Regions from separate parts of the Clostridium mucosae genome, predicted to be linked through region 1. Evidence: predicted binding sites of a transcription regulator. Region 1 holds the regulator's gene; the other holds the start of a gene.

Region 1 (13,106 bases):
TCTTCTTCAGTCATCTTTCCTTTAGCAACTAACTTAGTTAGCCCTTTATTAATCCCAGCTATACCTCTTTCAACAAATTCGTCTTTTATATCTCTAACTATTACTTCATAGCCCTTTTGAGCAAAAGCTTGAACTATACCTGCTCCCATAGTTCCAGCACCTATAACAAAAATCTTTTCCATATTAAAAAACCTCCCAATTTTAATTCTCTTTCATTGCCTTTACTTGAGCTGTCATTTCTGGAACAACTTTTAACAAGTCTCCAACTATTGCATAATCAGCTGTTTTCATTATTGGAGCTGATGCATCTTTATTTATAGCTATTATTAAATCTGAATCTTGCATACCTGCAACGTGTTGTATTGCACCTGAAATACCACAAGCTATATATATAGTAGGTCTTACTGTCTTACCTGTTTGACCAACTTGATAATCTCTTTCTATCCAGCCATTTTCAACAGCTGCTCTTGATCCTGCTACTGTTCCACCTAAAGCTTCTGCTAATTCTTCTAAAATAGCAAAGTTTTCTTTTGCTCCTACTCCTCTACCACCTGAAACTATAAAGTTAGCTTCACTTATATCAACAATATCCTTAGCTTCTTTTACTATTTCAACTATTTTAGTTCTGATATCTGAATCTAAGATTTTTACTTCCACTTCTTCTACAGTAAAGCTTCTATCTTCATCTGGAAGCTTTTCAAATACTCCAGGTCTTACTGTTGCCATTTGTGGTCTGTGATCTGGGCATGCAATTGTAGCCATTAAGTTACCACCAAATGCTGGTCTTGTAGCTAATAAATCTGCTTTTTCAATGTCAACATCTAAAACTGTGCAGTCTGCTGTTAATCCTGTAGATAATCTTGCAGCTACTCTAGGTCCTAAATCTCTTCCAATGAAAGTTGCTCCTATAAATAAAATTCCTGGCTTTCTTTCATTTGCTAAGTCACAAATAACCTTTGTATAACCATCAGTAGTATAGTGCTTTAATAATTCATTTTCTGCAACTATAACTTCATCTGCTCCATGTCTTCCTAATGTATCAGCTAAATCTCTTATATTATCTCCTAATAAAAGAGCTGTTAATTTTACACCTAATTTATCTGCAATTTTTCTTCCTTCACCAAGTAACTCTAAAGACACCTTTTGAAGCTCTCCTTCTCTTTGCTCTGCAAATACCCATACGCCTTTGTAATCTGCTAAACTCATCTTTTTTACCTCCCATATTTCCTAGATGTAGTGTTTTTCTTTTAATTTACCTAATACATATTTTACAGCTTCACCTGGAACTTCATTTATTAATTCGCCTGCTCCCTTAGCTTCTTTAGTCATTGACTTTTTAACCTTTGTTGGTGAACCTTTAAGTCCTAATTCTTCTTTATTTACTTCTAAATCGTCTGCTGACCAAACTTTTATTTCTGTATTTGCAGTATCAAAGATATATCTAACATTCATATATCTTGGCTCATTTAATTCTTTTATAGCTGTTAATAAAACTGGTGTATTAACCTTTATTAATTCATAGCCGTCCTCTAATGCTCTATTTATTAATAATCCATCATCCTCTACCTTAACATCTTGAACATATGTTACTTGAGGTATATTTAAATGTTCTGCAATTTCTGGTCCAACTTGAGCAGTATCCCCATCTATAGCTTGCCTTCCAGCAAAAACTATATCATATTCTAAGGTTCTTATTGCTCCTGCTAAAGTCTTTGAAGTAGCTAATGTGTCGGCACCAGCAAAAGCTCTATCTGTTATAAGTATAGCTTCATCAGCCCCCATACATAACGCTTCTCTTAATGCATTTTTTGCTTGAGGAGGTCCCATACTTATTACTGTAACCTTTCCACCTACATTATCTTTTAAAGTTAAGGCTGCTTCTAAAGCATGCTTATCTTCTGGATTTATTATTGACGGAACACCATCTCTTATAAGAGTTCCTGTCTTTGGATCAATTTTAACAGCTGTTGTATCTGGAACTTGTTTTAAACAAACTACTATATTCATTTATAAATCCTCCCCCTATTATCTTAAAGCATTTCCTGAAATAACCATCTTTTGAACTTCTGAAGTTCCTTCATATATTTCAGTTATCTTTGCATCTCTCATCATTCTTTCAACTGGGTATTCTTTAGTGTATCCATATCCACCAAATATTTGAACTGCCTTAGTTGTTACATCCATAGCAACTTCTGCTGCATAAAGCTTAGCTCTTGCTGCATCTACTGAATATGGAAGTCTATTATCTTTTAACCAAGCAGCTTTATAAACTAAATGTCTTGCAGCTTCAATTTTAGTATCCATTTCTGCTATCATCCATTGAAGTCCTTGGAATGCTGATAATGGTTTTCCAAATTGCTTTCTTTCTTTCATATAAGCAACTGCTTCATCATATGCACCTTCTGCAATTCCTAAAGCTTGAGCTGCTATACCAATTCTTCCACCATCAAGAGTTTTCATAGCTATACCAAAGCCCTTACCTTCTTGTCCAATTAAGTTTTCCTTTGGTACTACACAATTACTCATAACTAATTCTGTTGTTGAAGATCCTCTAATTCCAAGCTTATCTTCCTTTTTACCAATTGAGAAGCCTTCAAAACTTTTTTCAACTATAAATGCTGAAATTCCTCTTGTTCCTTTACTTCTATCAGTCATAGCAAAAATTATAAATGTATCAGCTACTCCACCATTTGTTATAAATATCTTTGATCCATTTAATATATAATTATCTCCATCTAACACGGCTACAGTTTGTTGTCCTGCTGCATCTGTACCTGCTCCTGGTTCTGTTAATCCAAAAGCTCCTAGCTTTTTGCCACTTGCAAGATCTACTAGATATTTTTCTTTTTGCTCTTTTGTTCCAAATTGTTCTATTAAAGAAGCACAAAGAGAAGTATGAGCAGATACTATAACCCCTGTAGTTCCACAAACTTTTGATAGTTCTTCTACTGCTAAAATATAAGAAAGAGTATCTCCACCAGCTCCGCCATATTCTTTAGCAAATGGAATTCCTAACATTCCAAGTTCAGCCATCTTTTTAACATTTTCCATTGGAAATCTTTCTGTCTCATCAATTTCAGCAGCAATTGGTTTTACTTCATTCACAGCGAATTCTCTAACCATTTGTCTTACTAATTCTTGTTCTCTAGTTAATTGAAAATTCATTTATTATACCTCCTCGATATTGCACCCTTTTTACTTAAACACTTCCGTTTTAATATTGCGATAATTCGTTATATTTTATTTTTTCTGACTATTTATTCAAAAAATTTTTAGCTCTCTTTTCCATGAAAGCTGCCATTCCTTCTTTTTGATCTTCTGTAGAGAAGCATTTCCCAAAATCCTCAGCTTCAATTTCTACAGCTGTATCTATATCAACTTGCATTCCCCTATTTATAGCATCCTTACATAACTTAACTGCTATTGGAGCATTAGCTATTATGGTATTTGCCATAGTTTTTGCTTCTTCCATTAAATTTTCAAGAGCTACAACTTTATTTACCAAACCAATTCTAAGTGCTTCTTCTGCTTTTACAGTTGCACATGTATAAATAAGCTCTTTAGCCTTACCTTCTCCAACTAGTCTAGCTAACCTTTGAGTTCCCCCAAATCCTGGTGTTATTCCAAGACCAACCTCTGGTTGAGCAAATCTTGCCTTTTCTGAAGCTATTCTTATATCACAAGCCATAGCTAATTCACAACCACCACCAAGAGCAAATCCTGATACTGCTGCAATTACAGGCTTGTCTAATTTTTCTAATCTTCTGAAAACTCTGTTTCCTAAAAGGCCAAATTCTTTTCCTTCTTCCTCTGATAAATCTTTCATTTCTGAAATATCAGCTCCTGCGACAAAAGCTTTTTCTCCAGCTCCTGTTAATATAACACAATAAATATTACTATCATTTTCTAAGTCTTCTAATACTACGTCTAAATCTTTTAATGTTTCTGAGTTTAATGCATTTAATGCTTTAGGTCTATTAATTGTAACAATCGCTAGATTTTCTTCTTTTTCAAGAATTATATTTTTTAATTCCATTATAGAATCCTCCCTTTTATCCATGCTTATATTAAGTTTTTTCAATAGACATAACCCATGTAGTATCTTATAATTGCATTTAAAACATATTAAAAATTATATTAATGTTAATATGTATCATAAAACAACAAATTTGTTAATCTTATAACAATCATAAGCAAAAATAATTGAAGCAGATGCTTCAATTATTATTATAAACTTTAAAATTTTCTTTTGCAATAACTATTTCTAATTTAATCCAATTATCAATTTAGTTATTTATTTTCATTTTTATCATGTAATAAATATATTAATGTCAATAAACTTTCTGATAAATGAACATTTTCTACTGTTATATCTTCTGGTACTATTAAATCAACAGGTGCAAAATTCCATATACCTGTTACTCCATTTTCCACTAAAGTATCGCATACCTTTTGTGCATTAATTCTTGGAACACAAATTATACCTATATCTATGTTATTATCTTCAAGATAATCTTTTAGTATATCTATATCTTGTATTTCTATATCTCTTATTCTCATTCCTATAAGTTTTGGATTTGCATCAAATATTGCTTCTATATCTAATCCAATTTGAGAAAATCTACTGTAATTTGCTATTGCCTGACCTATATTTCCGGCTCCGATGATTACACCCTTATATTCTCTATTTAATCCTAATATAATGCTAATTTGATTATATAAGTCCTTTACATTGTATCCATATCCTTGTTGACCAAAATCACCAAAACAATTTAAATCCTGTCTTATTTGTGATGCCGTAAATCCTATTTTTTCTCCAAGTTCTTTTGAAGAGATTCTATCCACATCGTTTCTTAACAATTCTTGTAAATATCTATGATATTTTGGTAATCTCTTGATTACAGCCATTGAAATATTCTTTTTCTTATCCATACTATATATTCTCCTACTTTCTCTTATCTTATATATTAAAACAATATTATTCTTATTTATAATTATTATTTTACCACTTTTATCATAATTTTAAAACAACTTAGGTTAACTATTTAACAAGCTAAAATTCATATAAAATAGTTAATTTTTTCTCAATCATATAAGTTTACATACTATTATTATTGCCAATTTATACATTTCTTATATATTTTTAACAAATTTTATTTTCATATAAAATTTAGTGTAGTTATATTACATAAAAAAATTAAGACTTATGTATAACGTAGCAGATCCGTTATACATAAGTCTCAAATTTATACAAAGCCTTATTAATATGCTCTGTAAACAAGATAATGATCTTGTATGCTTCCCTTATGCCTGAAATGTTCTCAACCTAGTTTATTATATTGAATATGCTGAAATTTGTCAATAAAAATAGTATTTGAAATTATTTCAAGCATCTTGTTGAGTTTATTACTGCTATTACTGTAACTCCAACATCTGCAAATACAGCTTCCCACATATTAGCAATACCAAAAGCTCCTAAAAGTAATACAAGAACTTTTACTCCTAATGAGAATAATATATTTTGCCATAATACTTTATTGGTTTTTCTTGCAACTTTAATAGCTGTAACTAGAGCCTCTGGATCATCTTTCATTAAAACAACATCTGCTGCCTCTATAGCCGCATCTGATCCAATACCACCCATAGCAACTCCAATATCTGCTCTTGCTAAAACTGGAGCATCATTTATTCCATCACCTACAAATATAACCTTTCCTTCAGTTGAATTATTTTCAATTAACTCTTCTACTTTATCAACCTTATCTCCTGGTAACAATTCAGCAAACACTTTATCAACACCTACTAATGATGCTACCTTTTCTCCTACGGATTTATTGTCTCCTGTTAACATAACAGTTTGAGATACACCTATACTCTTTAAACCTGCTATTGCTGATTTAGAACTTTCTTTTATTTCATCTGAAATTACTATATTACCTTTATATTCATTATTTATTGCTACATGGACTATTGTTCCAATTGAATTTATATTATTATATTTTATTTCGAACTTTTCCATAAGCTTATAGTTACCAATTAATACTTGTGAATTATTAATAGTTACCTTAATTCCATGTCCAGATATCTCTTCGTAATCACTTAATTCATTAGAATCTATTTCTTTTCCATATTCCTTAATTATAGATTGTGCTATTGGATGATTTGATAAACTTTCAGAAATAGCTGCAACCTTTATTAGCTCTTCTTTAGGTATATCAATATTATTTACTTCGGTTACTTTGAAAACACCTTTTGTTAATGTTCCTGTTTTATCAAAAACAACTGTATTAACATCTTTAAGTGCCTCTAAGTAATTTCCACCCTTAACTAATATACCTTTTCTAGAAGCACCACCAATTCCAGCAAATAATCCAAGAGGGATTGAAACTACCAAAGCACATGGACAAGATACTACTAAGAATATCAATGCTCTATAAATCCAGTCATAAAAACTTGCATCCTTTATCACTAAAGGTGGTATTATTGCCAATGCTAATGCAGAGAAAACAACTATTGGAGTATAAATTCTTGCAAATTTAGTTATAAACTTTTCAGTTGGTGCCTTTTTATTAGAAGCATTTTCTACTAATTCTAAAATTCTAGAAACTGTTGACTCCTTAAAGTTCTTAGTTACTTTTACCTTTAAAACACCATTAGTATTTATAAAACCAGCTAATATATCTTCTCCTATTGAAATTTCTCTTGGAACTGATTCTCCAGTAAGCGCTGATGTATCAACAAAACTCGTTCCATCTAATACTGTACCATCTAATGGCACTCTTTCTCCTGGTTTTATAATTATTACATCATCTATATTAACAGTTTCTGGGTTAACTTTTTCTTCTTTCCCATTCTTTAAAATATTTGCATAATCAGCTCTTATATTCATAAGAGAAGTAATTGATTTCCTTGATCTATTTACTGCATATGATTGGAATACTTCTCCTATTTGATAAAATAACATAACAGCTACACCTTCTGGAAACTCTCCTACAAAGAATGCACCTAAAGTAGCTACTGTCATTAAGAAATTTTCATCAAAAACTTCTCCTCTTAAGATATTTTTTATAGCAGTTAATACAACTTCTCCTCCAACTAATACATAACTAAGCGCAAATAATACTACAGATAGAATTGATCCTTCAGTTGAAATCAAAGCAATTGCATATACTATTGCTCCTATTATTAGCCTCATGTTTTCTTTCAAACTCACTGCTTCTCCGTGAGAATGATCATGTGAATGTCCATGTGAGTGTTCATGAGAATTCTCATTGGATTCGCCTCTTAAATTGCTATGAGAATGATTATTGTCATGATTATGATTTTCTTTATCACTTTTATTTTCTATTGAACACGTACCACTTGTACACTTATTAACTTCTTTAGTAACAATATTATTTTCATTTTTATTAAATACTTTGACACCTGGTTCAAGTTTATTTATTATCCCTTTTGCTTCTGCTATAACATCATCATTATGTCTTTCCCCATTTAATTCTATAATTAAAGTTGATGTTGTAAAATTTAAAGTAGCTTCTTTAACACCATTGATACTATTTACTCTTGTTTCAATTTTGTTTGCACAATTTGCACATGTTAAACCTGATAAAATTAATTTTATTTCATTACTACTCATATTTTTCACCACTTTCCTATTCAATAATGTGCTTAAATCCTTCATTAAATATATGCTTGATATGATCATCTGATAATGAATAATATATAACTTTCCCATCTCTTCTAAACTTAACTAATCTATTTGATTTTAATACTCTAAGCTGATGTGAGATTGCAGATTGTGTCATATTCAATAGTGCAGCTAAATCACATACACATAATTCTTCCTGGAATAAAGCACATAATATTTTTATTCTTGTAGAATCACTAAAAGCTTTAAATAAATCAGCTAAATCGTATAATTTTTCCTCATCTGGTATAGACTTTCTAACTTTATCAACAACATCCTTATGAATTATTGTACAATTACAACTTTCTAATTTATTCTCTTCCATAATTCCCTCCCACAACATATGAACAATTGCTCATATGTTTATTTAATAATATTATATGATATTCCCATCAAATGTGTCAACTTTAAATAAAAAAATTTTCCATAAATCTACTTTTCAAATATTACACTGTTAAACTTCTTATATAATAAGATTTTCGAAATCTTATGCTTTTATACTGACCTTATATAAAAAAATAGAGAGTCTATTGACTCTCTATATTACTAAAGCTATATGCTCTTTTAACTTTTGATTTAAAAATACTTCGTTTAATACCATATTCACAACAGTACTACAAATATGACTAGCAAAAAGTAAATCTTTCTCGTATGAGGCTATTCCTTCGTATTCTTTTTGAAGTTTCATTATATACTTCCCAATTTCTTCTGATGTTAGGTGGAAATTCATATCTCTTTTTATATTATAATCCTTAGAAAATTTATTTAATTCATTTTCATATAATACATGTTCCTTCATAGCATTAGCACTTTTAAATTCCCATCTTTGAAAATGTGGAATACAGAAAAAGTCACATAAAAAATGACAAACAACGCCTAGCTCTTGATTAAATTTTTTAGATGAATATCTACTATAGATATCATCTAAAGTTAATGAGGATAAAAATTCTATCTTTTTAACAACCATATCAAAACTTTCATCTATATAGTGTTTTTTAAATTTATATTTTGATACAGAATCAGGTTTTAAGTTTCCCCATATAAAATGTCCATCATTTATTATAAAGACTTTATCCTCTTCTACATTGCTTATAAATTGTTGTGCTAAAGCTTTGTGAGTATTCATCATCATAATTTCCTCACCTCGCTTTTCTTATTTAACTATATGATAATACTATAGATGATAAAAGACAAATATGTTTTCTTGTATATAGCCCCACTTATTATCATATTAGTAATTGCCTTCTCTCTTAACCATTATAACCTTAAATCTATAATTTGTTAATATTCACCTTTAATACTTCTTTTATTTTTTCGAATAATTTAGGTTGTATATCTGGATAAGTTAAATTTTTAGGTATATTATCAAATTCTTTAATTTCTCCTATTTCAAAATCCGGCAAATCTCCTAAAGAATATATTTCAGCAAAGAATAATGCCGCGTAACTTTTCTTTCCATTAATCTCTAAAGAATAATCGTTCATGTATAATATTTCAAATTCCTTAGCTCCTGTTTCTTCAAATAATTCTCTTTTTGCCGTAAAATTTATATCTTCATTAATTTCTCTATGTCCTGCTGGAATTTCCCACGTATCTCGTTCTTTATGTTTAACAAATATCCATTTATTCTTATATCTTGATACAATTATTGCATAAAGTAATTTTTCATTTTCTACTATATTTTTTTCATAAAATTCAATTTTCATATGCTACTCCTATTTATAAAGGTATTATTTATAAAATAATAGATATATTCAGTATAATAATCTATACTTTCATATATCTACATCTTTTAATAAATATTAATATATCGTTTATTCACTATCTTTTAATAAATTACTTAATTCACTTTTAAATTTTCTTAAATAATAATTTTTATTGTCTTCCTATTTAAATATATGTATCTTTCCACTATCATTTAAGTTTTTTAATATTATAACTATTATAGGTAATACAAATAATCCTAGGAATCCAAATATTTTAACTCCTATAAACATACACATCAACATTATTATAGGATGCAACCCAACTTGCTGTCCTACAACTTTTGGTTCTAAAACGTTTCTTACTATTGTTATAACAACATAAACTATAGTTAATCCTATTGCTAAAGCTATATTACCTCTAATTAATTCTATTATAATCCAAGGTATAACTATCCCACCTGTTCCAAGTACAGGAAGTACATCTACACAAGCTATTAATAATGCTATTGTAATTGCGCCCTCTATCCTTAATATAGATAGCCCTATAGCTAGTTCTATAAAAGTTACTGTTATTATTATTGAATAAGCCTTTACAAATTTAAATAAGGTACCAACTATATAATCTTTAACATCAAATATCAAACTAGAAGTTTTTTCAGAAAATTGTCTTGTTATAAAACTTGTTATATTTGTATAATCCATCGCAAAGAAGAAAGATGCAATAATGGAAAATATAACTATAATAAAAAATGTTGGTACAGAAGTAACTGTTGATGATACAAATACAACAACTCCTGATGATATACTAGAAATTACAGCTCCTAATGATTCTGTAAATGAGGATATAATATCTCTTATAGCTTGCACTAAAGTAGGATCTAATTTTATCAATATATCTTCAAATCCGCTAGATAACTGAAATATTGCTGGTTCTATAGAAGTCATATAAATGCCTGGCAATTTAATAAATAATTCCTTTAATGCAACAAATACCTTTACTATAATTAATGTAAATAAGGCTCCAACTGTTGTATAAAAAATTAAAACTGTAATACCAGCAACCGCCTTCCTATTTACCCCAGATTTTCTTGATATTAGATTTATCAATGGCTTTAATATAAATGCTATTCCAAATCCTATTACAAATGGTAAAAACCAAGCTAGCCCATATCTAATTGCAATATATATTATTGCAGAAACGATTGCTAAGTACAGCGTATTAATTATAAATTCTCTTTTTTTCTCTACACCCATCATCTTAATCTCCTTATATTTTATATTGATTATACAATAAATAAATTTAATTTTAAATTTATAATTTCAATATTAATTTAAAATTCAGAATTCATTTTCTATAAAATAAATTATTATCCATAATATAGTAAACTATTCCTATATTATGGATAATAGTATTATATTTGCACATTATGAAGGAGTTAAGCTATGTTACATATTAAACCTATTATTAAAACTGTGTCTTTATCTATATTTTTATCATCTATGATTACAATTAATTCATTTGCTCACTCAGGAAGAACCGATTCTTCATGAGGCCATAAAGATAATAAAAATGTATCTGGCTTAGGAAGCTATCATTATCATCACGGCTACCCAGCTCACTTACATGAAAACGGTTGTCCTTACGATGGACAAACACTTCAACCAAACTTAGATAGTGAAATAAATAATATTCAAGAATCTAAATATGATATCGGCTATACTGACGGATATAATGGTAATAATAAAAATACGTCTCATTCCTCAAATGAAACTTATATTAATGGATATAATGATGGATACCAAAAACTCCAATCAGATAAAAGTGAAAGTTATTCCTTAGGTTTTAATGCAGGATCTAATGGAGCTCCTGATAACAATTCATATTCTAATGAAATTTTAAAAATAACCTATAAAGATGGTTATGATAAAGGATATAAAAATTACATAACTCAAAATAAAGAGATTTATAAAAAACAAGGAATATCTGATGCTGATAAATTTATTACCCCTTCAACTTTCTCTGATAATGTAAATCAAATTTTTATTAAAGAATACTTATCGGCATATGAAAATAGACAAAGTCAACTTAAGGATGAAACTAAAACTCTTGGATTCGAAGATTCTATCAAAGGATTTGAATATAAATCTCAAGGATTCTCAAGTCATATACAAGAAGACTGGTATAAGGAAGGGTATGATTCTGGAATTGACAAATTAAATGTAGAATTAAAAAATGCATATGATAAAGGCTATAAAAATGAAACCTATGAAGTTCCTACGGAGTTAAAATTAGCTACTAATATAATAGAAGAAGAATTTAATAAAGGTATAGAAGATAAAAAAATCTATATCACCAAAACTACAATTTTATTCATAATAACTTCTATCATTATAATTTCTATAATTATTTTATTGAATAAAGCATACAAAAATAAAAGAAGCTCTCAAGATAAATAACTAATAGCAAGGGTCATAGATATCTATGACCTTTAATATTAGTTATTTATATAATTCTTAAACACATCAGAAAAATCTTTTTTAATGTAATTTTCTCTACTTATCTTTGTCCAATTAAAAGCATACTCATTTATATCTTTAAATATTTCTGCTGCATTTCCTTCAACAACCTTACTTGATGCACAAACACTGGATGCTATTTTTAAAGTTTCTTCAGATTTAGCAAGCATAATATCATTTTCATGTATTATATGAGATATTCTAATTAATGATTTATATAAATCCTTTAATTGTTCTATTTGATTTTTATCTACATCTATTGAAAAAGCTGTTTCTCCAATAATAAATTTAATTTCACAATCCAGATCTATAGTCCCAGCTGTTTCTATAGCAACATTTCTAATTTCATTTCTATAATAATCATATCTTGTCACAAGTCTCTTTTTACTTACAGCAGATGTACCATCTACATGGATAAGAGCTAAATTAGTGAAGCAATACTCATCAGTTCTTGATTTTATAAGGAAAAATATTTGTTCTCCATCTTCATGCATTATATAATCATCTGCATCCACCTTATTAAAATCCTTTTTATCAATTATTTTTCCTATATCACTTAGTCCTAGAGCATCTGAAGCTAATTTTTTTAACATATATACCCTCCTAAATCCTTATAATTTTTTTATTTATATAGTAACTTTTTAATAACACATATATATTTTATTTTATCGAATTATTTATTATTAAAATTTACTTTCTCATTTAAAAGAAAATATTCATGAATACATTTACAAAAACTCATATAAAAATATAAACTTTTTTTGCTTTCTATTAATCCCAAAATATACTTCTAGAATTTTGTAAATGCTCGTAATTACAAATTGGACATCTACTGTTAACTATCTCATCTTCACTAACTACCTTATATTTACTTCTACATATTTCACAGCTATACTCTAATTTGAAAATTTTATTATCATCATAATTAATTTCTACGTAAGGAACTGTTGCTAAATTTCCACACTTATCACATTTTACATATGCATTATAATAGCTTATATTATTAATATTTTTCTTACTTAATATAAAGTCTATACTGTCATTTCTTTTCTTAGTAAGCTCTCCTCTAAACACTTCGAAGTCTTTAGTCCTAGAACCAATCCCTTCAAATAACGTTGCACTATAATCACATCTCTTACACTGAATGCTTACTCCTTTACCCAAATCCAATCCTCCTTAATTAATTTAACTATTAT
Region 2 (13,106 bases), on a different contig from region 1:
TTATGCCAGGAGCTGAATATCATGCAGTTTATAATGCTAGTATTTATCCGATTTTAGAAGTTGAGGAAGATAATAAGAAGGTAAGAGTTGCTATATCATATTTAAATGAAAAGTTTAATTTGGAAAAGGGTGATGAATTAGAAGTAATATATCCAAAAGGAAAAGTAGAAAAGCTTAAGATATATAGTAATGAAGAGATATATAACTTTTATTATTTAACAATTATAATAGGAATAGTTATCACCTTATTATCAATGACTATAATTTAAAAGGGCTAATGTTTAGCCCTTTATTATTTTTAAATTGTATAAGAATCCAAAATATTACAAAATACTTATGCAAATATACTATTGTATCAGTATAAATTTAGGAGATATAATTGAAATATAGAAGTAAATGTTTACTTATCTTATATTATATCAATCAAATGAATTGTAATATAAAGTTTCGGAAACGTTACCAAGAAAAATAAGTATATGGGGGATTATGATGAATTTTAAAAAGCTATTAGTAAAGATGCTACTATTTTTTATTCCAGTAATAGCTATAGGAACTATTAGTAACTCAACTATATCATATTATACTGCAAAAAATACATTAGTAAAAAATAGCCTAATTATAATGGAGGAAATGTCAAAACAAGCCTCAATGAGAATAAATGATAAGTTCTTAGAAAGTACTAAAAATTTAGAAGAAATAGCTATGGATAAAAGACTTTCTAGCGATGAAATATCAATAAAAGAAAAAAGAGATATACTGAAAAATGAGATTGAAAAGAGGAACTTTGATAATATAGGAATATGTGGATTAGATGGAGTTGTTTATTATAATGATGGAATGGAACATATACAAGATAAGGATTATTTCAAGAAGACAATAAATGGTAGTGAGGTAATATCAGATCCATTTATATCATCTATTGATAAAAGTAGAGTAACTGCATATACTGTACCACTAAAAAAGGATAATAAAATAGTTGGAGCCATACTAGGATTAAAATCAACAGAAGATTTTAGTAAATTATCAAATGATATTGAATTTTTAGATACTGGCTCAGCTTTTATTTTAAACTCTGAAGGAACTGTTATAGCCCATGATGATTTTTATTTTGTTATGGAAAAAAGCAATTTAATTAATCAATATGGAAATGATGAGAATTATAAGGATGTTATAAATGTACAAAAAGATATGATTTCTGGAAAAAGTGGTTCCTCAGAGTATAATCAAAATGGTAATAAATCTTATATTGCTTATTCTCCTATAGCAAGTACTGGTTGGTCTATAGGAATAACTGTAGATAGTGATGATTTGCTTAAATCATTGAAAGAATTTAGAAATACTACATTACTAATAGTTTCTTCTATATTAATTTTTAGTATTTTATTAATATATATTATTACTAGGGGAATAACAAAAGTTTTAGAAAATATAAAAACTAATATGATACATATTTCTAACGGAGATTTAACAGTTAGTTTTGCAGAAAATCATCTAAATAGAAAAGATGAAATAGGGGATATATGTAAGTCTATAGAAACTACTAGAAGTTCAGTAAAGGATATTATATCTAAAATAAAAATATCTTCAAAAGATGTCTCAGAAAAATCAACTTCTCTTGCTGTTGTTTCTAAAGAATTAAATAAATTAGCAAGTGATATATCTACTTCTATTTTTGAAGTAGCAGCATTTAGTAATACTCAAAAAGGGGAATTAGAAAATACAATAGGTGTAATTAATGTCTTTAGTGAAGAAATAGATGAAATTTCAAGGAATATTGTAAAGATAGATGATATGGCAAAAGATATCGAAATTAAATCAATAAAGAATAGTAGTGAAATGAATACTTTAATAGTGACGGCTGAGGATTTTGATAATAGATTTAGTGAATTTAGTGATAATATGGATAATATGCTTAATGATATAAGCACAGTAAAAGATATACTAGTTTTAATAAATGATATTTCGGATCAAACAAACTTATTAGCTTTAAATGCAGCTATAGAAGCAGCTAGAGTTGGGGAAGCTGGAAAGGGTTTTGCTGTAGTAGCTGATGAAATAAGGAAGCTTGCGGAAAATTCAAATAATGCATCAAATAATATTCATATTATACTAAATAATGTATTTAAAAATACAAAGGCAATAGCAGAAGATACTGTAGAAATTAATAAAAAGCTTCACTTACAAAGAAGTATTATAAATAATTCAATTAATTCATTTAATGATATAGCTAAAGAAGTAAAGAGTATAACACCTAGAATAAGTAATATAAATACTTCATTTATAGAAATAGATGAAAGAAAGAAGAATATACTAGAGAAAATTATAAATGTAGCAAAAGCATCAAGGGAGATATCTAGTGCATCTGAAGAAATAACGGCATCATCAAATGATTTAAATAAATTTAGTGAAAATGTAGCTGAGGATTCTGAGGATTTAGCATATAGAAGTATTGAAGTTTTAAAATCTATTGATAGGTTTAAGATATAAAGCTAAAGGTGTAGTCTCAGAAATCTATTTAATATAAAATTTATTCAATTTCAAGTAAGCTTTATTGCCTTAAAAAGTTAATCTATTATTTTTATAAAGGGGCTCGCGTTTCGCGAGCCCCTTTTAAACCATTGATTTTACTTACTTAAAGACGTTTTTAAACTTAAATACAAATTTTTATTTATTATTTATATATTTACAAAAAGGGAAGTTTGAATTAAATTAGAACTTCTTTTTTGTAGGCTAATATTAAAATTTATTTTGATATAGCCCCTTTTTTATTATAAAAAAATATAGAAAATAATATATGTTTTATAGAAATATAATCAAAATACTTTACTTTGAATCATAAGATAAATAATGTAGTATTTTAACTTAGCACTTTAAAGGAGGATAAGATGATATTAGACATTAGAGAAATAATAATCAGGTTAGTTCTTGCTGTTATAGTTGGAGGAATAATTGGATATGAAAGGGAAATGCAACATAGAGCAGCAGGATTTAGAACCCATATATTAGTATGCTTAGGAGCAACAATAATATCTTTATTACAAATTGATATGGGAAATAAAGCAATTGCAATGATTGAAGCAAATAAAGAGTTAAGTGATGTTATAAAAATTGATTATGGAAGACTAGGAGCACAAGTAATTACTGGGGTTGGATTTATTGGAGCAGGAGCTATAATCCATACCAAGGGAAATATTAAGGGATTAACTACTGCAGCAACTTTATGGATAGTTGCTTGTCTAGGACTATCTATAGGGATGGGAGAATATTATATAAGTATATTTGGAGCTATTATAATAGTTATAACATTAGTTTTTTTGAAAAGAATAGAAAGCAAGTTTATATCAAAGAATATAGTTAAGAAAGTTGAAATTAAATATCATGATATAGAGAATGTAAATATAGAAATACAAAAATCGCTTGAAAATGAAAACTTAAAGATAAAAATAGTTGAATACCTTTTAGATAAAGAAAAAAATCGTTATGATGAAAGTGAGGTTCATGCTATATATACAATTATACAACCTGGATATGTAAAATTGGATAAAATAATAGATGTATTAAGAAATAATGAAAATATAATTTATATAAAAATGTTAAATTAATTTTGATATTCAAAATACTTTATATAAAAATATTTATTATACAATTGAAATTTGATTACTATTAGATTATTATTTAATTGAGGAACTATAGAAAAAGGATGGGATAAAGTTATTATGCAAAGAAGTGAAAATATAGTTAATGAGTTGCTTGTAAAAATATTTAATGAAATATTACAAATTGAAGAAAAAACTTTGAAAAGTGGGCATTTTTCAGACTTATCTGTTAGAGAAATGCATACAATCGAGACAATAGGAAGAAAAGAACAAAGAATGATGAGTGAAGTAGCACAGGATTTAGGTATAACTGTTGGAACATTAACTACATCAATTAATAGATTAATTAAAAAGGGATATGTAGATAGAAAAAGAATAGAAGAAGATAGAAGAGTAGTGTTAGTTGAATTAACTAAAAAGGGAAAAGTTGCACATAGACTACATGAAAGATTTCATAATGAAATGGTAAGAAGTATGATGGATGATCTTTCAGAAGATGAAAAGAATGTATTGATAGGGTCTTTAGATAAATTAAATAAATATTTTAAAGATAAATGTGAAAATATAAAGTAAGAAAAACTAGTTGTTCTAATAAAGTAATCAGTTTAAGTTACTATAATGAATCTAATGTTTATGATATTATTAATGTATAAATATTAGGGGTGGGAGGATATTATGGGAAACACTAGTTTAGAAGTTGCTAAGTATGCAACTAGGATGGCAATTTCATCTAGAGATGAAGAGGAAGAACTTAAGGTTGAATTTAAGAAAAAAGGTGTCTTAGTAACTGCTGTAAATATAGGTGGTAATATAAATGATTCAACATCTAAAATATTAGAAAGAGCATTAGTAGCTTCTAAAAGAAATGGAGTAATAAGAGAAGAACATTTACACGAAGGTGGAGTAATTGGAGCAACTAGAGATGCATTGATGCAGGTTTGGAACAGAGCAAGTGGACAAAATGTAGGTGGAAAAGTAGGGATTGCAAGAAGAGGAGAACACCTAACTGTATGTATTTTTCTAAGTGTTGGACTCCTACATTTAGATGAAGTAGTGATTGGGATAGGGCATAGAGCTATTCCTGAATGATTAGTACAAATAAAGGTAATATGTTTATAAATATAAACATATTACCTTTATTTTTTATAAAATAACTAATAAAAATTTAAATAAAAATAATGATTATGATGTTTATATATTATGGATGGAATATATAATTTATAGAATATATTCTTTTGAATATTTTAAATTAATTATATAAGAAAAAAGGGAAACTTAATAATAAGTAATTAAAGAAAAATAGCTTTTAACCTTATTAGATAATTACGTATAAAAATATATAAGTGAATATAAAGTTTAATATAATAATCTTACGAATTAAAGATTGTTATATATGAATATTTAAACGGATTTTTGGAAAATTAATATTAGCTTTAGTATTTCTAATAAAGCTAATATTTTTATTTTTGAAAATATTGGTCAAGGAATTGTTATGTTTAACTCATTAATTGTTATAAATATAACAATTAACTACCGAAATTTACAAAATTAACTCAACAAATTTCTTGGGGATTTTTTCTAAAATTATACCATAACTCAAAAATGAGCAAGTATTCAGAAAATGGTAGAGGTATAAAGTCGAATATTATAAGAAATATCAAACTTGAATACAAAATAAATAAAGAAAGGAAAATTTAAACTTATGAAATTGCATTAAAATAGTACAAAAAATAAGAAAATAAAAAATGTGATAAACTTTTAACAAAAAAAGATTGACAAAAATTAAACAATGGAATAAAATGAAAATGTAGTTAAGTTAAACATAATATTAAAAAAGTAAATAAATCAGAATGTAAAAATTAACTTATAGATATTTAGGAGGAATAAAAGATGGCTGTAACAAATGCACAGGAATTAACTCAAAGAATTAAAGAATTAAGAGAAGCACAAAGGGTATTTGCTACTTATAATCAAGAGCAAGTAGATGAGATTTTTAGACAAGCAGCTATGGCGGCAAATGATAACAGAATTAAATTAGCAAAGATGGCAGTTGCTGAAACTGGAATGGGAATAGTAGAAGATAAAGTTATTAAGAATCATTTCGCAGCTGAATATATATATAATCAATATAAAGATATGAAAACTTGTGGAGTTTTAGAAGAAGATAAAACTTTTGGTATAACAAAGGTTGCAGAACCAATAGGAGTTATAGCAGCTATAGTTCCAACAACTAATCCAACTTCAACAGCTATATTTAAAACTTTAATAGCATTAAAAACTAGAAATGCAATAATTATATCACCACACCCAAGAGCAAAGAAAGCTACAATTGAAGCTGCTAGAATAGTATTAGAAGCAGCAGTTAAGGCTGGAGCTCCAGAGGGAATCATAGGATGGATAGATGAGCCATCAGTAGAATTATCACAAAATGTTATGAGAGAATCTGATATAATTCTTGCAACAGGTGGTCCAGCAATGGTAAAAGCGGCTTATTCATCAGGAAGACCAGCTTTAGGAGTTGGAGCAGGTAATACTCCAGCTATAATAGATGAAACTGCTCACATAAAGATGGCTGTAAACTCAATATTACTTTCAAAAACATTTGATAATGGGGTTATTTGTGCATCAGAACAATCACTAGTTGTTATAGATCAAGTTTATGATGAAGTTAAGAGTGAATTAAGTGATAGAGGAGCTTACATTCTTAAGGGTGAAGAAGTAGATAAGGTTAGAAAGATTATATTAAATGAAAAAGGTGGATTAAATGCAAATATAGTTGGTCAATCAGCTTATAAAATTGCAGAAATGGCAGGAGTTAATGTTCCAACAACAGCTAAAGTTTTAATTGGTGAAGTTGAATCTGTAGAATTAGAAGAACCATTTTCACATGAAAAATTATCTCCAATTTTAGCTATGTATAGAGTTAAGTCATATGAAGAGGCTTTAGAAAAGGCTAATAGATTAATAGAATTAGGTGGTATGGGACATACTTCAATTCTTTACACTGATCAACTTAAATCAAGAGATAGAATATTAAAATTTGGAGAAATGATGAAGACAGCTAGAACATTAATAAACATGCCAGCATCTCAAGGTGCTATTGGGGATATATTTAACTTTAAACTAGCTCCATCATTAACTCTTGGATGTGGATCATGGGGAGGAAACTCAGTTTCAGAAAATGTTGGTCCAAAGCACTTAATTAACATTAAGAGCATAGCTGAAAGGAGAGAAAATATGCTTTGGTTTAGAGTTCCAGAAAAAGTTTACTTCAAATATGGTTGTTTACCAGTAGCTTTAGAAGAATTAAGAGATATGGGTAAAAAGAAGGCATTTATAGTAACTGATAAAGTATTATTTGAAATGGGATATACAAATAAGGTTACAGAAGTTTTAGAAAGAAACGGAATACAATTTAAAATATTCTCAGATGTTGAACCAGACCCGACACTTAGATGTGCAAAAGCTGGAGCAAAAGAAATGTTAGATTTCAATCCAGATGTAATAATTGCCCTTGGTGGTGGATCAGCAATGGATGCTGCAAAAATTATGTGGGTAATGTATGAACATCCAGAAGTTAAATTTGAAGATTTAGCAATGAGATTTATGGATATAAGAAAGAGAGTTTATAAATTCCCAACTATGGGTGAAAAAGCTATGATGGTATCAATAGCTACATCAGCAGGAACAGGTTCAGAAGTAACTCCATTTGCTGTTATTACAGATGAAACTACAGGTGTTAAATATCCACTTGCAGATTATGAACTAACTCCAGATATGGCAATAGTTGATGCTGAGCTTATGATGACTTCACCAAAGGGATTAACAGCTTGTGCAGGAATAGACGTATTAGTTCACTCAATTGAAGCGTATGTATCAATAATGGCTTCAGAATATACTAATGGTTTAGCTTTAGAAGCAATAAGATTAGTATTTAAGTATTTACCAGATGCTTATAATGAAGGAACAACTAATGTTAAAGCTAGAGAAAAAATGGCTCATGCATCATGTATGGCTGGGATGGCATTCTCAAATGCATTCTTAGGAATTACACACTCAATGGCTCATAAATTAGGTGCATTCCATCACTTACCACACGGTATGGCAAACTCATTATTAATGAATGAAGTTATAAGATTCAATGCAACTGATGCTCCAACTAAACAAGCAGCATTTGCTCAATACAAATATCCAAATGCAGCATGGAGATATGCTAGAATAGCTGATCATCTTGGATTAGGCGGAAACACTGAAGAAGAAAAGGTAGAATTATTAATAAAGGCTGTTGAGAAATTACAAGCTCAAGTTAATATGCCAAAAACTATAAAAGAAGCTGGAGTATCTGAAACTAAGTTCTATGAAACATTAGATGAAATGGTTGAGCAAGCATTTGATGATCAATGTACAGGTGCTAACCCAAGATATCCATTAATGAGTGAATTAAGAGAAATGTATATTACAGCTTATGAAGGTCCAAAGACTAAAGAAGTTAAAAAAGAAACTAAGAAAAAATAATATTTTATGATAAAAAAATAGAGGCTACTCTTATGTAGTCTCTATTTTTTATTTACATATTACTCATATATGACAAGAAATTGTGATATTATTTATAAAGAGAATTTGTTAAGATATTACAAAGAATTAATATTACAAAATGGAGGAAATATATGAAAAAGAAAATATTAATAATATCTTTATTATTATTTGCACAAATATTTATGTTTGGATGTACAAAGGATGTAAGTAGGCAAGATGAGAAAAGGATAAAAGAAACAATTGATTTAGTTTTATCATATAAAGATGGATACGATGATACTATGAAGAAACATATAAGTGAGGATAATTTTTATGTTTGCAATTATGTAGAGTTTTACTCATTATATATAGGTGAATTAAATCTTGAGAAATATGAAAGTAAAATAGTAAGTATAAAAAATGAAAATGGAAAATATAAAGTGTATATGACTCTTGATATGGTAGCAAAAGCTTTAGAGACACATGGCGATGAACATGCAAGTGATGAGGCTATAGGCGAAGATGTACCAATTGAAGTAATTGTAAAAGAAAAAGACGGAGAAATTTTTATAGAAGGATTTACTGAATATGAAGATATTGAAAAGGCTAAAGAATTAAATGAAGGATTTAATTAAAAATAACAAAAAGAAAGAGTGAAAATAATGAAACCATTAGCAGAAATAATGAGACCAAAAACATTAGAAGATTTTGTTGGTCAAAATGAGATATTAGCTAAAGGAAAGCCGTTATATAACTTAATTATAAATAAGATGATTCCAAATTGTATACTGTATGGACCACCAGGAACAGGAAAAACAACTTTAGCAAATATAATGGCAAATTATGTTGATAGAAAATTTTATAAATTAAATGCTACAACTGCTTCTGTAAAAGATATACAAGAAATTACTGAGAGTTTGGATAGTTTACTTAACTATAATGGAGTAGTTATATATATTGATGAATTACAGCATTTTAGCAAAAAACAGCAACAAGCACTTTTGGAATTTATAGAGAATGGAAGAGTTACATTAATAGCAAGCACTACAGAAAATCCTTATTTTGCAATTCATAAGGCAATATTAAGTAGATGTAATATATTCAAATTTGAGGCACTAAATATACATGATATAACTATAGGGTTAGAGAAGGCGATAAAAAAGCTAATTGGTGAAGGTATTAATGTAGAGTATTCTTTAGAAGCTTTGAAGTATATTGGTGAAATTTCTCAAGGAGATTATAGAAAAGCTTATAATATATTAGAATTAACTATAAATTCACAACTTAAAAATATAAAGGAAATATCTGTAGAATATATAGAAAGTTTGAATCAATCTCATATGAGAGCAGATGCAAGTGGTGATGAGTATTACAATTTATTAAGTGCATTGCAAAAAAGCATAAGAGGCAGTGATCCTGATGCAGCTATACATTATTTAGCAAGGCTTATTAAATCAGGAAACTTAACGGCAATAATAAGAAGAATTTCTGTAATAGTAGCAGAAGATATAGGACTTGCACATCCTAATGCGCTAAGTGTAGTAAATTCAGGTATAGAGTTGGCTTTAAAGGTAGGGCTTCCAGAGGCACAAATAATACTAGCAGAACTTGTTATATATTTAGCTACATTACCTAAATCTAATAGTGCATATTTAGCTATTGCTAATGCTATGAAGGATTTAGAAAACAAGAATATAGGAGATGTACCCAATTATTTAAAGGATGCACATTATTCTGGAGCAGAAAGCTTAGGTGTTTCAGGGTATAAGTATCCACACGATTATGAAAATAACTATGTAAAACAAATATATATGCCAGAAAGATTAAAAGATTCTAAATATTATTTTCCTCAAAAAAATAAATATGAGGAAAGCATAACTATGTATTGGAACAAGATAAAATAAGGAGTTATGATGAAATGATGATTATTGACAATAGTAGAGTGGTTTGGTAAGATATATAAAGTAAATACTAGTAAAATAGTCAACATTAAAGGGGGAAGTATAATGAAGCTTTCTACTAAAGGTAGATACGGGGTCAAGGCTATGGTAGACCTTGCAATGCACTATGGAGATGCCCCCGTTTCAATAAAAACAATCTCCCAAAGACAAAATATATCAGAATATTATTTAGAGCAATTATTTTCACCACTTAGAAAAGCAAAACTTATTAAAAGTATAAGAGGTGCTCAAGGTGGATATGTGTTAAATTATGCTCCAAAGGATATAACAGTAGCAGATGTTATGAATGTACTTGAAGGACCTGTTGAAATTGCTGAATGCATTGAAGGAACAGAGTGTGATAACGTAGATTTTTGTGCTACTAGATTGTTATGGGAAAAAATTAAAAATAGTATTGATGAAGTAATGAAAAACATTACACTTCAAGATATAGTAGATGATTATGTAAGAATGAAGGATGAAAATCAATCCGTTAAGATTGTTAAAAGGAGCGAATAGACATGAGAAATGTATACATGGATTATGCAGCAACTACATATGTTAAACCAGAAGTTTTAGAAGAAATGATGCCATTCTTTACTGAAAGGTACGGAAATCCATCATCTTTCTATGGAATTTCTAGAGAAACTAAAATGGCTATTGATAAAGCTAGAAGTAGAGTTGCTAATACTTTAAATTGTGATCCAAATGAGGTTTATTTTACTGGTGGCGGATCAGAAGCAGATAACTGGGCTATTAAAGGAATAGCATCAGCTCATAGAAAAAAGGGAAACCATATTATAACAACAAAAATTGAACACCATGCAGTACTTCACACATGTGAATACTTAGAGAAAAATGGATTTGAAGTGACTTATCTGAATGTAGACAAAGAAGGTTTTATTGACTTAGAAGAACTTAAAAATGCTATAACTGATAAGACAATATTAGTTTCAATTATGTTTGCAAATAACGAAATAGGAACTATTCAACCTGTTAAAGAAATAGGTGAAATTTGTAGAGAAAGAAAAGTTTTATTCCATACTGATGCAGTTCAAGCAATAGGAAATGTTCCAGTAGATGTTAAAGAAATGAATATTGATTTATTATCTTTAGCAGGACATAAAGTTTATGGACCAAAAGGAATAGGAGCACTTTATATAAGAAAAGGCGTTAGAATTGACAACTTAATTCATGGTGGTGGTCAAGAAAGAGCTAGAAGAGCTGGAACTGAAAATACAGCTTCTATAGTAGGGCTTGGAAAGGCAATTGAACTTGCTACTGAAAATTTAGAAGAACATAATAAGAAGATAACTAAACTTAGAGATAGATTAATTGAAGGTTTATTAAATGTACCACATACAAGATTAAATGGACCAGTAGGGGAAAAAAGATTACCAGGTAATGCTAATATTACTTTTGAATTTATAGAAGGTGAATCAATACTTCTATCATTAGACTTTGAAGGTGTATGCGCATCAAGTGGTAGTGCATGTACTTCAGGATCACTTGATCCATCTCACGTATTACTAGCAATAGGATTACCTCATGAGTTAGCTCATGGATCTCTAAGATTGACATTAGGTGATGGTTCAACAGATGAAGATGTAGATTATGTACTTGAAGTTGTTCCACCTATTATAGAAAGACTTAGAAATATGTCTCCATTATGGGAAGACTTTTTAAAGAAGGGAGAAAAATATTATGATGTACAGCGATAAGGTTATGGATCATTTTAGAAATCCAAGAAATGTAGGGGAAATTGAAGATGCAAATGGCGTAGGTGAAGTGGGAAACGCTAAATGCGGAGATATAATGAAGGTTTATTTAAAAATTGAAGACAATATAGTTAAAGATGTTAAATTCAAAACATTTGGATGTGGATCTGCTATTGCTTCATCATCAATGGCAACAGAATTAATAAAAGGAAAGACTGTAGAAGAAGCTTGGGAATTATCAAATAAAGCAGTAGCAGAAGCTTTAGATGGACTTCCACCTGTAAAGATGCATTGTTCTGTTTTAGCAGAAGAAGCTATACATAAGGCAATTAATGACTATAGAAAAAACACAGGTTTAGAGCTTTGGGATTTTGAAGAACATGATGATATACATGATCATGTTCATGGTCACGAATAGGAATTAATATGAAGAAAAAAGTAGTTGTAGGTATGAGTGGCGGAGTTGATAGCTCCGTTGCTGCATATCTTTTAAAAGAGCAAGGTTACGAAGTAATAGGCGTAACAATGAAACATTTTGATGATGAAGATGAAGACTATGTTGAAAGAGAAGGTGGATGTTGTTCTCTTTCTTCAGTAGAAGATGCAAGAAGAGTTGCCGATAAACTAGGAATACCTTTTTATGTTCTTAATTTTAAGGATTCATTTAAAGAAAAGGTAATAGATTATTTTGTACAAGAGTATATGGAAGGAAAAACACCTAATCCATGTATTGCTTGTAATAAACATATAAAGTTTGATGAATTTCTAAGAAGAGCAAAAGGGATTGGAGCTGATTATGTAGCTACAGGACATTATGCTAAAATAGAGAAAAAAGAAGATGGTAGATATCTTTTAATAAAAGCGGATGATGATAAAAAAGATCAGACATATGCTTTATATAACTTTACACAAGAACAATTAAGTCAAACATTAATGCCTTGTGGAGATTATACTAAGGATAAAATAAGAGAAATAGCTAAAGAGATTGGTCTTGCAGTTCACAATAAAAAAGATAGTGAAGAAATATGCTTTATACCTGATAATAATCATGGTAAATACATTTTAAATGCTAGACCAAATCAAGTGAGAGAAGGAAATTTTGTTGATAAAAATGGTAATATATTAGGTAAACATAAAGGTATAGTTTATTATACAATTGGCCAAAGAAAAGGCTTAGGTTTAGCATTAGGAACTCCTATTTTTGTTACTGATATAAACCCAAGAACTAATGAAGTTGTTATAGGGCCAGAAGAAGATGTGTTTAAAACTGATTTAGTTGCAAAGGATGTTAACTTTATTCCTTTTGATTCTCTTAATGAAGAAACAACTGTATTTGC

The links. Region 1 encodes Rex, which represses fermentation and respiration genes when NADH is low (regulators of the CRP and FNR family bind a similar motif). Its sites were predicted from a motif close to ATTGTTAANNNNTTAACAAT; they were not measured.
Region 2: a site for Rex is predicted at 5,368-5,387, ahead of adhE (bifunctional acetaldehyde-CoA/alcohol dehydrogenase). Genes of this name have one in related genera too.

Annotation. Positions count from the first base shown of each region.
Region 1 covers NZ_JANKAF010000003.1:129,441-142,546, reverse strand. Annotated here, with positions in the region: gene NSA50_RS05600 (3-hydroxybutyryl-CoA dehydrogenase) at 1-182, opposite strand, end outside; gene NSA50_RS05595 (electron transfer flavoprotein subunit alpha/FixB family protein) at 202-1,206, opposite strand; gene NSA50_RS05590 (electron transfer flavoprotein subunit beta/FixA family protein) at 1,228-2,007, opposite strand; gene NSA50_RS05585 (acyl-CoA dehydrogenase) at 2,026-3,165, opposite strand; gene NSA50_RS05580 (short-chain-enoyl-CoA hydratase) at 3,254-4,036, opposite strand; gene NSA50_RS05575 (redox-sensing transcriptional repressor Rex) at 4,291-4,932, opposite strand; gene NSA50_RS05570 (heavy metal translocating P-type ATPase) at 5,381-7,636, opposite strand; gene NSA50_RS05565 (ArsR/SmtB family transcription factor) at 7,653-8,012, opposite strand; gene NSA50_RS05560 (zinc dependent phospholipase C family protein) at 8,226-8,819, opposite strand; gene NSA50_RS05555 (NUDIX hydrolase) at 8,959-9,393, opposite strand; gene ytvI (sporulation integral membrane protein YtvI) at 9,574-10,650, opposite strand; gene NSA50_RS05540 (PH domain-containing protein) at 11,889-12,503, opposite strand; gene NSA50_RS05535 (hypothetical protein) at 12,682-13,074, opposite strand.
Region 2 covers NZ_JANKAF010000008.1:21,427-34,532, forward strand. Annotated here, with positions in the region: gene NSA50_RS10270 (hypothetical protein) at 1-269, shown strand, start outside; gene NSA50_RS10275 (methyl-accepting chemotaxis protein) at 490-2,487, shown strand; gene NSA50_RS10280 (MgtC/SapB family protein) at 2,886-3,602, shown strand; gene NSA50_RS10285 (MarR family winged helix-turn-helix transcriptional regulator) at 3,717-4,169, shown strand; gene NSA50_RS10290 (HutP family protein) at 4,272-4,685, shown strand; gene adhE (bifunctional acetaldehyde-CoA/alcohol dehydrogenase) at 5,487-8,111, shown strand; gene NSA50_RS10300 (hypothetical protein) at 8,264-8,746, shown strand; gene NSA50_RS10305 (replication-associated recombination protein A) at 8,774-10,015, shown strand; gene NSA50_RS10310 (RrF2 family transcriptional regulator) at 10,118-10,570, shown strand; gene nifS (cysteine desulfurase NifS) at 10,573-11,772, shown strand; gene nifU (Fe-S cluster assembly scaffold protein NifU) at 11,756-12,187, shown strand; gene mnmA (tRNA 2-thiouridine(34) synthase MnmA) at 12,196-13,106, shown strand, end outside.